Regions from separate parts of the Scandinavium tedordense genome, predicted to be linked through region 1. Evidence: predicted binding sites of a transcription regulator. Region 1 holds the regulator's gene; each other region holds the start of a gene.
What was found. Region 1 encodes LexA, which represses DNA repair genes until DNA is damaged. Its sites were predicted from a motif close to TNCTGTATGTACATACAGNA; they were not measured.
Positions count from the first base shown of each region.

Region 2: the regulator LexA is predicted to act here: its motif matches at 1,757-1,776, upstream of MUU46_RS20045 (DinI-like family protein).
Region 3: the regulator LexA is predicted to act here: its motif matches at 1,670-1,689, upstream of sulA (SOS-induced cell division inhibitor SulA).

Region 1 is NZ_JALIGG010000047.1:74,391-77,669, reverse strand. Features, by position in the region: gene plsB (glycerol-3-phosphate 1-O-acyltransferase PlsB) at 1-770, opposite strand, end outside; gene MUU46_RS02555 (diacylglycerol kinase) at 900-1,268, shown strand; gene lexA (transcriptional repressor LexA) at 1,378-1,986, shown strand; gene dinF (MATE family efflux transporter DinF) at 2,126-3,279, shown strand, end outside.
Region 2 is NZ_JALIGG010000058.1:149,608-152,886, forward strand. Features, by position in the region: gene MUU46_RS20040 (bifunctional diguanylate cyclase/phosphodiesterase) at 1-1,469, shown strand, start outside; gene MUU46_RS20045 (DinI-like family protein) at 1,477-1,719, opposite strand; gene MUU46_RS20050 (outer membrane lipoprotein) at 1,918-2,349, shown strand; gene MUU46_RS23005 (YnfU family zinc-binding protein) at 2,467-2,637, opposite strand; gene cspE (transcription antiterminator/RNA stability regulator CspE) at 2,947-3,159, shown strand; gene ymcF (cold shock small protein YmcF) at 3,170-3,279, shown strand, end outside.
Region 3 is NZ_JALIGG010000057.1:690,577-693,855, reverse strand. Features, by position in the region: gene yccS (YccS family putative transporter) at 1-883, shown strand, start outside; gene MUU46_RS19220 (TfoX/Sxy family DNA transformation protein) at 864-1,493, opposite strand; gene sulA (SOS-induced cell division inhibitor SulA) at 1,711-2,208, shown strand; gene ompA (porin OmpA) at 2,565-3,279, shown strand, end outside.

The DNA of each region.
Region 1 (3,279 bases):
GCTGCAATCTCTTCCATCAGGGCGACGGCGTTTTGCTGCGCTTTTTCATGGGAAATTTTCTTGCTGCGCGCTTCGTCTTCCACCGCGCGTGCAATCGCTTTGGACGCCAGCAGCTTGTTGAACAAGTCCTGACGCGCAGGCAGACGCGGGCCGACGGCAGCCAAACGCTGACGGGCAAAGTGAGTTCGTGCCACACGTGCCAGCTTTTGTGCAATAATTTTGTCGGTACCGTGCTCGGTGGCCATGCGGCGCAGCGAAACGGACGGTGAGAAACGCACGAAGCTGTCGCGACCGAGCCAAGTCACGGCAAAGAATTTCTGGAAGCCATTCATCATGCGCAGCGGTGGGTTTACTTCGCCTTTTTCGCGGCCCGGGGAACGTCCAAACATCACGGACACCGGTACCATCTGCACATCGAGCTCTGGGTTGCTGCGATGCAAATCCAGATAATTGTGGAACAGCTTGATAGACTCTTCTTTCGGCGTGTAATACGTAAATGCGCGCGGCCCGCCGTGAATGAACACGTAACGCGGCAGCTCGGTGCCGTCGATTTCGAGCGGCTCCAGCGGATCCGGAAGACCATGCGCCAGACATTGGGCGCGTAAAGTCAGCAGATCTGCCTTCGAGTTATACGGCAGAACGTACATAATAGGGCGTGAGGTATCGAGTCCCAGTTCCTCAGCAGGATTTGCCGGGATAGACTTACTTTTTACCAGCACGCTTAATGGTAAATTCAGTAATTTGTAGTAAATTCGTGGCCAGCCAGACATAAACGATGTAAAGCCTCTGGTTAATCATGCAAATGCGCCGCAAGGATAACAGAAAGTGCACAGAATATCTGTTCTACCGCGTCAGGCGCGCAGTGACATTGATGCTAAATAATGTAAAAGGTTCTTTTGATGGCAAATGATACCACCGGGTTAACCCGAATCGTCAAAGCAGCAGGTTACTCCTGGAAGGGATTTCGCGCTGCATGGCAAAACGAAGCCGCTTTTCGCCAGGAAGGCGTTGCTGCTGTTGTCGCCATCATTCTCGCCTGTTGGTTAGATGTGGATGCCATCACCCGAGTGTTACTGATTGGCTCAGTGCTTCTGGTGATGATAGTGGAAATTATCAACAGTGCGATTGAAGCGGTGGTTGACCGCATCGGGACGGAACGTCACGAATTGTCGGGTCGTGCAAAAGATATGGGTTCTGCCGCGGTGTTTCTGGCAATTGCTATCGCCTTATTCACCTGGGTAACGCTGCTGTGGTCGCATTATCGATAACGCCCGCAGAATTACGCAAACGTCTGGTTTTTTGTGCGTTTTGCGGTTCCAAATTCGCCATTAACTGTATATACTCACAGCATAACTGTATATACACCCAGGGGGCGGAATGAAAGCGTTAACGACCAGGCAGCAAGAGGTGTTCGATCTCATCAGGGATCACATCAGCCAGACGGGCATGCCGCCAACGCGTGCGGAAATCGCGCAGCGCTTGGGGTTCCGTTCCCCGAACGCGGCTGAAGAGCATTTGAAAGCGCTGGCACGTAAAGGTGTGCTCGAGATTGTTTCCGGTGCCTCACGCGGCATTCGTCTTCTGGTAGAAGAAGAAACCGGTATCCCGCTGATCGGGCGTGTTGCGGCGGGTGAACCTCTGCTGGCACAGCAGCATATTGAAGGCCACTACCAGGTCGACCCGGCGATGTTCAAGCCGAGCGCCGATTTCCTGCTGCGCGTCAGCGGAATGTCGATGCGTGATATCGGTATTCTCGACGGTGATTTGCTCGCGGTTCACAAAACGCAGGATGTGCGTAACGGTCAGGTCGTTGTCGCCCGTATCGACGATGAAGTGACGGTTAAGCGGCTGAAAAAACAGGGCAGCACTGTTGAGCTGTTACCTGAAAATAGCGAGTTTTCTCCGATTGTGGTCGATCTGCGTCAGCAGAACTTCTCCATCGAAGGGCTGGCAGTTGGCGTTATTCGCAACGGCGAGTGGCTGTAACGGGCTTTAGAAATCCTCAATAATTCACATGGCTTTCAGGCGTCCAGCGCCAGCACATTAGCCACGTAATCTTTGACGGGAAGAGTGGCGCTATTCTGGCGCCACTTCGTTTTACGCATTCACAATCACAGGTTTTCTCATGTCGCTCTTCACCACTGCAGACAAGGCATTGTGGCGTCTCGCGCTGCCGATGATTTTCTCAAATATCACCGTGCCGCTGTTGGGTCTGGTGGATACGGCGGTCATCGGTCATCTTGACAGTCCTGTTTATCTCGGCGGCGTGGCGATCGGTTCCATGGCGACCAGTTTCCTGTTCATGCTGTTGTTATTCCTGCGCATGAGCACCACCGGCCTCACCGCACAAGCCTACGGCGCTAAAGACCCTGTACGTCTGGCTCGCGCGCTGGTGCAGCCCTTGCTGCTGGCGCTGGGAGCGGGCCTGGTGATTGTTGTGCTCCGCACCCCTCTGATTGACTTGGCGCTGCATATTGTCGGCGGCAGCGATGCCGTACTGGAACAGGCGCGGCGTTTCCTCGAAATCCGTTGGTTAAGCGCGCCTGCGTCCCTGGCAAACCTGGTTCTGCTCGGTTGGCTGCTCGGTGTTCAGTACGCGCGCGCGCCGGTAATTTTGCTGGTGGTCGGCAATGTCTTAAACATCGTGCTCGATTTATGGTTGGTGATGGGCCTGCATATGAACGTGCAGGGCGCTGCGTTGGCGACGGCATGTTCCGAATACGCGACATTTTTCATTGGCTTGCTGATGGTGCGGCGCGTGCTTCACCTGCGTGGCATATCGCTGGATATGCTCAAAGAGGCCTGGCGCGGCAATATCCGCCGCCTGCTGGCGTTGAATCGCGACATCATGTTGCGCTCGCTGCTGCTGCAGCTCTGTTTTGGTGCGCTCACGGTATTTGGCGCGCGACTGGGCAGCGATATCGTCGCCGTGAACGCGGTGCTGATGACGATGCTCACCTTCACCGCCTACGCGCTGGATGGTTTTGCTTATGCGGTGGAAGCGCATTCCGGGCAGGCTTATGGCGCGCGGGATGACAGCCAGCTGTTGGACGTCTGGAAAGCGGCCTGCCGTCAGTCCGGAATTGTTGCTCTGGCCTTTGCGCTGATTTATTCCGTGGCGGGGGAGCACATCGTCGCCATGCTGACATCGATTACCCAGCTGCGCGAACTGGCCGATCGTTACGTCATCTGGCAGGTGGTTTTACCGGTGATCGGCGTGTGGTGTTATCTGCTCGACGGCATGTTTATCGGTGCGACGCGCGGGGCGGAAATGCGTAA
Region 2 (3,279 bases), on a different contig from region 1:
TCATTGCGGCCATTGTTCTGCGTAACTTTTTCAGTCCGCTTAACAATATCATTGGCAAAAACAAAGACCTGTTGAACATGCAGTGGAAGCCGGAGGAGAACAAAAGACTGTTCCCGGAAGTGGCGACGCTGGATTCCAGTTTCTTCAGACTTTCCCGTGAGCTGGCCTCCCGTACTGAAAAGCACCGCAAGTTGGTTGAGGAAGACAAACTGACTGCCCTGCCAACACGCGCCGGGATGCTCAGCAAGCTGGAGTCCTACGAAGGTAGAAACCTGCTTGCCCGTATTCACGTGAGCAATGCCGCAAATATTTCCCGGGTGATGGGGCTTGAGTATTCCGGCCGCTTCCTGCGGAGTTTTGTTAGCCGAATGAAGAATACCTTACCTGACGGGACGCTGCTGTGCCGTGATGACTATGGCAGTTTTCTGGCGATATTCCCTGAGGTTTATGAACAAAAAGATTTGATGTTCTTTGAGGATATTCTGCAGTCACTGTTCCTTGATATTAAATCCGATGGAGACGCTGAAACTGAACGTTACTGCTTTATCGGGAATTCTGGGGTGTTCTTTGGTCACCTGACACAGGAACGCATGCCGGAAGTGATCTTGAATTCCGGGATTGCCGTGCAGCACGCTGAAAAAATAGGCAATGGCGAGTCGTTGGTCTTTGTGCAGGAAATGCAGGAGCAGGGGCTGGAGAATATTCGTCTGCATGAAAAATTACAGCATGCTATCGCCAACGACGAATTCCATATCGTAATGCAGCCGATCATTAATCTCGATAATCAGAATAGCTGCAATGAAGGTGAGAGCCTGATTCGCTGGCAAACGCCGGACGAAGGGTTTATCTCGCCGATCAAGTTCATTAGCCTTGCGGAAGAGTCGGGGCTGATCATTCCGATTGGGCGTTGGGTCATCGCTGAATCCTGTAAGCAATTGGCGAAGTTTATCGCGCGCGGTGGTCCGAAAAACTTCAAACTGCACGTCAATATTTCAGCAATGCAGCTGCAGCAGCCTGATTTTGCTTCGCATTTGTTCACCTGTATTCAGGAGAACGAACTGATGAACGGCAACATTTGCGTCGAAATCACCGAAAGTACGCTGATGAAACATACCGATCAGATTGTCGATACGCTTAAGTATTTGCGCCGCCTGGGCGTGAGTGTGGCGATTGATGATTTCGGTTCCGGCTATTCGAGCCTCTCTTATTTGCACTCTTTCCCCTTCGACTGCCTGAAAATCGACAGGACGTTTGTCTCTGACATTCTGACTAATGAAAAAAATGCGGCGGTGGTTTCGTCGGTGCTGACGCTCGCCAAAAGCTTTAACGTGCCGCTGGTGGCTGAGGGCATGGAGACGCTGGAGATGGTTGAGAAGCTACAGGAAATGGGATGTGAACTGGTGCAGGGGTACTACTTCTCCAGACCACTTCCCTTCGATGACTTTACGGCAACGGTGAATCGAGGCTGACGGCGCGTTATTCGTCGACCAACCACATGTCCGCTTCTTCGAACATTTCCTGAACGGCGCGGCTAATCTGTTCCTTTTCATGCTTGCTGGCGTCAGTGTTGATCGCCGGCAGCGTCATCATTGGCTTAACGCGAATGTCTGCCTCCGGGAAAATCTGCTGAACGCGACGGGTGAGTTCATTCAGAATTTTTTCTTGCGCGCCAGGCAAGCCTGCGAAATTTCGTTTGTCATAAATCAGTTCGACGAACATGACTGCTTCCTTTGTACAGTTTAGATGTACACTTTTATACTGTATGGATACTCAGTGTCAAGGCCGCAGTGGCGGCGATAAGCACAAGTATGTTCTGTTAAAGCCAGTCAGGGAGTGCTGTAGCATTAATGACTTAGAGGAAACATGCGGAGACTGGCAGAATCGCGACTACGTTTAAAACGATAAAAAGTGGCCATCATGAAAAAAAGTGCACTCATCGCAGTCAGTTTTCTGTTTCTCGCCAGCCAGTCCAGTTTTGCAGGAAGCAAAACTCTGGTGGAGTACGGCGTGGTTCAGCAGAGCCGTATCATCAGCGAGGCTAACGGGCAGTATCATCCATTACGAACCGTTGCAGCCGGGGCCTTGGGTGGCGTTGTTGGTCACCAGTTCGGCAAAGGAAAGGGCAAAACCGCAATGACCGTGGCTGGCGCAGTTGCCGGGTCGGGGGCTTCACGCTACCACCAAAGCACACAGCAGGCGCCACAGCAGGTGGATTTGCTGATCAAAACTGACTCTGGGGCTACTATCGACGTCGTCCAGTCGTATACCGGCGGGGTTGTTTTCAATCCAGGCGACAAAGTACGCATCCTGACCAAAGGCTCAGACACCACGGTCGATAAATCAGTGTAACCGCGCTACTCCGCAGATAACAAAAACGGGAACCTTTGGGTTCCCGTTTTTATACCTATTGCCTGACAGCGCTCAGGGTGATGCACTCAGCGCGTGCCTCAGCAGTAAGGTGTCGAATTACCTGGCAGCGAGCTGCGACGCTGAAAAGAGCGTGCCACAATAAGGGCAGAGCAAAGGACTATTTTTCTTGATTCTTGATGGGCTGTGCATTGATTTCTTTGCACATTTCGGACATGAACATTCCGCGGGTTGGGAAGGGCGAAGTTGACGATTTTTACGTTCAGCCATGTGTATTCCTTATATGTTGGCGCAAAACAATACCTCAATAGTTCGCGAAAAGCCCTCATTCATTTTTTTATTTTTAACAAAGCAGACTTTTCCCGACACTGACAAATCTTTTGAGATAAGCCTTGCTTAATAAAGTTAATCATGCGTTAATGCTCTATCGGTTTGAACATACACGTTATCTGAAACAGTTCTCTTAAGTCGTCCTCATCATTTTTTCTCCTTGATGTACCTTCTTCAGTCCTCTTAGAAACAACAGGTTTTCAAACCAACACTGCCTGCGGGCGAAATAATAATTAAAGGTAAAAAAACATGTCTAACCAAATGACTGGTATTGTTAAATGGTTTAATGCTGAAAAAGGTTTCGGCTTTATTACACCAAAAGACGGAAGCAAAGATGTCTTCGTACATTTCTCTGCTATCCAGAGCAACGATTTCCGTACTCTGTATGAAAATCAAGAAGTTGAATTCGCCGTTGAAGCAGGTCCTAAAGGTCCTTCCGCTGTCAACGTGGTTCCACGCTGAGGGCCTGACTATTACTGACTCAATTCACTTCCGCTGCCCTTGCTGCCACGGTTCGCAATATCGGACTTCATCCTTCGATGTTACTGAAAAAAATCCGTTCGGTGCAAAATGTATTTTTTG
Region 3 (3,279 bases), on a different contig from region 1:
GATCCTGCTCACCAGCCTGTTCGTCTGCCAGCCGAACTATAATGCAACGCGCCACCGGCTGGCGCTTCGTGTTATCGGCACGCTGATAGGCGTGGCCATCGGCCTGCCGGTGCTGCTGCTGGTACCGTCAATTGAAGGACAGCTGTTACTGATTGTGCTCACCGGCGTACTGTTCTTCGCCTTCCGAAATATTCAGTACGCCCATGCAACGATGTTCATTACCCTGCTGGTCCTGCTGTGTTTCAATTTGCTTGGGGAAGGGTTTGAAGTCGCCCTTCCACGTATTATTGATACGCTTATCGGCTGTGCCATCGCGTGGGCGGCGGTCACCTTTATCTGGCCTGACTGGAAGTTCCGTAATCTGCCGACGGTAATGGCGAGGGCTGTTGATGCAAACTGCCGCTATCTGGATGCGATTCTGGAGCAATATCATCAGGGCCGCGATAACCGCCTGCCCTACCGCATTGCCCGCCGCGATGCACATAATCGTGATGCGGAACTGGCGTCCGTGGTCTCGAACATGTCTACCGAGCCGCGCGTGACCGCAGAAATGCGGGAAACGGCCTTCCGACTGCTTTGCCTGAATCATACCTTTACCAGCTATATTTCCGCGCTTGGAGCCCATCGGGAACAGTTAACCAACCCTGATATCCTGACGTTGCTGGATGATGCAGTTTGTTATGTTGACGACGCATTTCATCATTCACCGTCGGATGAAAAACGTGTGCAGGAGGCGCTGGCGGGCTTAATGGAACGGATCCATCACCTCGACCCCGGTTTAGAAAGTAAAGCTCCGCTAGTCCTCCAGCAGATTGGATTAATGGTAAGCCTGTTGCCAGAATTTTGTCGCCTGCAGCAGAAGGTTACCCCTCTTCGGGCATAGCGTTCTTTCTCTCCGTCAGCGTCTCTGCCCACTCAAGGAGATGCTGACGGCGGTGCAACGGTATGATGGCCGCATGCATACCGGTTATTGCGCCCTCCAGTGCGAAGAGCACATTGATACTTAAATCTTTCCGCATAGCACGCAGTCGATACCACGCCGCCGCCGCACCCAACTTTTGTAACGCGTCCAGATCGTGAATCCCCGCTTCCGTCAGCAGTAGCTCCAGTTGGAAGCTGATATTCGGCAGGTTACGCATTCGCTGTGGGTCGCTTCGACGCTGCTTCTCGTTTTGCGCTTCACGGAGTGACATCGCAGACATGTTCAATAACAGAGACTGATCCTGCCAAAGGTTTTCGTCGACCCAATAGTAATTCAGCGATATCGGGCGGCCACGCTTAACAAGTGTTAACAACCGCGGTGGGGTTGCCACATTATAGGTCGCACTTTGTTCACACACCCGGAGGTAAAGCTCGCCATGAGCCACCATGGCGAATACGGTGTCATCAATGGAAAGGCTATATCCCCCAAACAATGCGCGGTGATGAATTTTCCCCAGAGAAGACAAACATTCTTCACACTGATAGATCCTTTTAATTGATATTTTTCCCATGATTCTGTCCTGTAATCATGCAGTTAGATTAAAGGGTTTTGATAGCGGATCCGTTAATGAAGAACATAAGTAAGTTCAATTCCGGGGGCAAGAGGTTCTTATCCAGAGGCCCTTTTCTGTACAATATTTGCGAGGAGCTTTCAGAAAATGAAGTTGATCTTTCGTCTGACCAGGTATACTGTATATTCATACAGTAACCCACAGGGCGGGATTCACTATGTACACTTCAGGTTATGCAAATCGCACATCAATGGTTTCTGCAACTGCAGTCGACCATCCACAGCACAGTTCTACTGGGCTTATCAGCGAAGTGCTTTATCGTGAGGATCAGCCGATGATGACTCAATTGCTGCTGTTACCCCTTTTGCAGCAGCTTGGCCAGCAAGATCGCTGGCAGCTGTGGCTCACGCCGCAGCAGAAACTGAGTCGCCAGTGGGTTCAGGCATCGGGCCTTCCGCTGTCTAAAGTCATGCAAGTTAGCCAAATGTTGCCAGAAATGACGCTTGAATCTATGATTCGCGCACTTCGTACCGGGAACTATAGTGTTGTTATTGGCTGGGTTACCGAAGAGTTGAGCGAAGATGAACATCATCGACTCGCCATTGCAGCCGAAGAAGGTAACGCAATGGGCTTTATTATGCGTCCTGTCAGAACCACTTCCCTGCCGACGAGACAGTTTTCCGGCCTTAAAATTCACTCTAATTTGTATCATTGAGTAAAAATAGGATTATTCCTAGCATTTTTTTTGCCCTGTCTATAACCCGCTATTTTTCGCGGGTTAATTTAGGAAAATGCTTGTCTGGTGCGGTTCTCAGCATTTTGTTCGGCGCAAAAATCCAACATAAATGTTAAATATTGTGTATACAACTCTTTTTTTTTCATATGCCTGACAGAGTTCACACTTGTAAGTTTTCAAGTACGTTGTAGACTTTACATCGCCAGGGGTGATCGGCTTAAGCCACAGATTACGGCGTAGTTCCTGAATTAGGCTCCGCCCCCGGTGAAGGATTTAACCGTGAACTTCTAAATGGATATTCATGGCGATTTTTGGATGATAACGAGGCGCAAAAAATGAAAAAGACAGCTATCGCGATTGCAGTGGCACTGGCAGGCTTCGCTACTGTAGCGCAAGCCGCACCGAAAGATAACACCTGGTATGCTGGTGGTAAATTGGGCTGGTCTCAGTTCCATGATACTGGCTGGTATGACAGCTCCCTGAACAACAATGGTCCAACCCACGACAGCCAGCTCGGTGCAGGTGCGTTCGGTGGTTACCAGGTAAACCCGTATGTTGGTTTCGAAATGGGTTATGACTGGCTGGGCCGTATGCCTTATAAAGGCGACCAGGTTAACGGCGCATTCAAAGCTCAAGGCGTTCAGCTGACTGCTAAACTGGGTTACCCGGTAACCGACGATCTGGACGTTTACACTCGTCTGGGCGGCATGGTATGGCGCGCTGACTCCAGCAACAACGTAGGTGGCGATAACCACGACACCGGCGTTTCCCCAGTATTCGCTGGCGGCGTTGAGTGGGCAATGACCCGTGACATCGCTACCCGTCTGGAATACCAGTGGGTTAACAACATCGGCGACGCAGGCACCGTAGGTGTTCGTCCTGATAACGGCATGCTGAGCGTTGGTGTTTCTTACCGCTTCGGCCAGAACGATGTTGCTCCAGTTGTAGCCCCGGCTCCAGCTCCAGCTCCAGAAGTACAGACCAAGCACTTCACTCTGAAGTCTGACGTTCTGTTCAACTTCAACAAAGCGACTCTGAAACCAGAAGGTC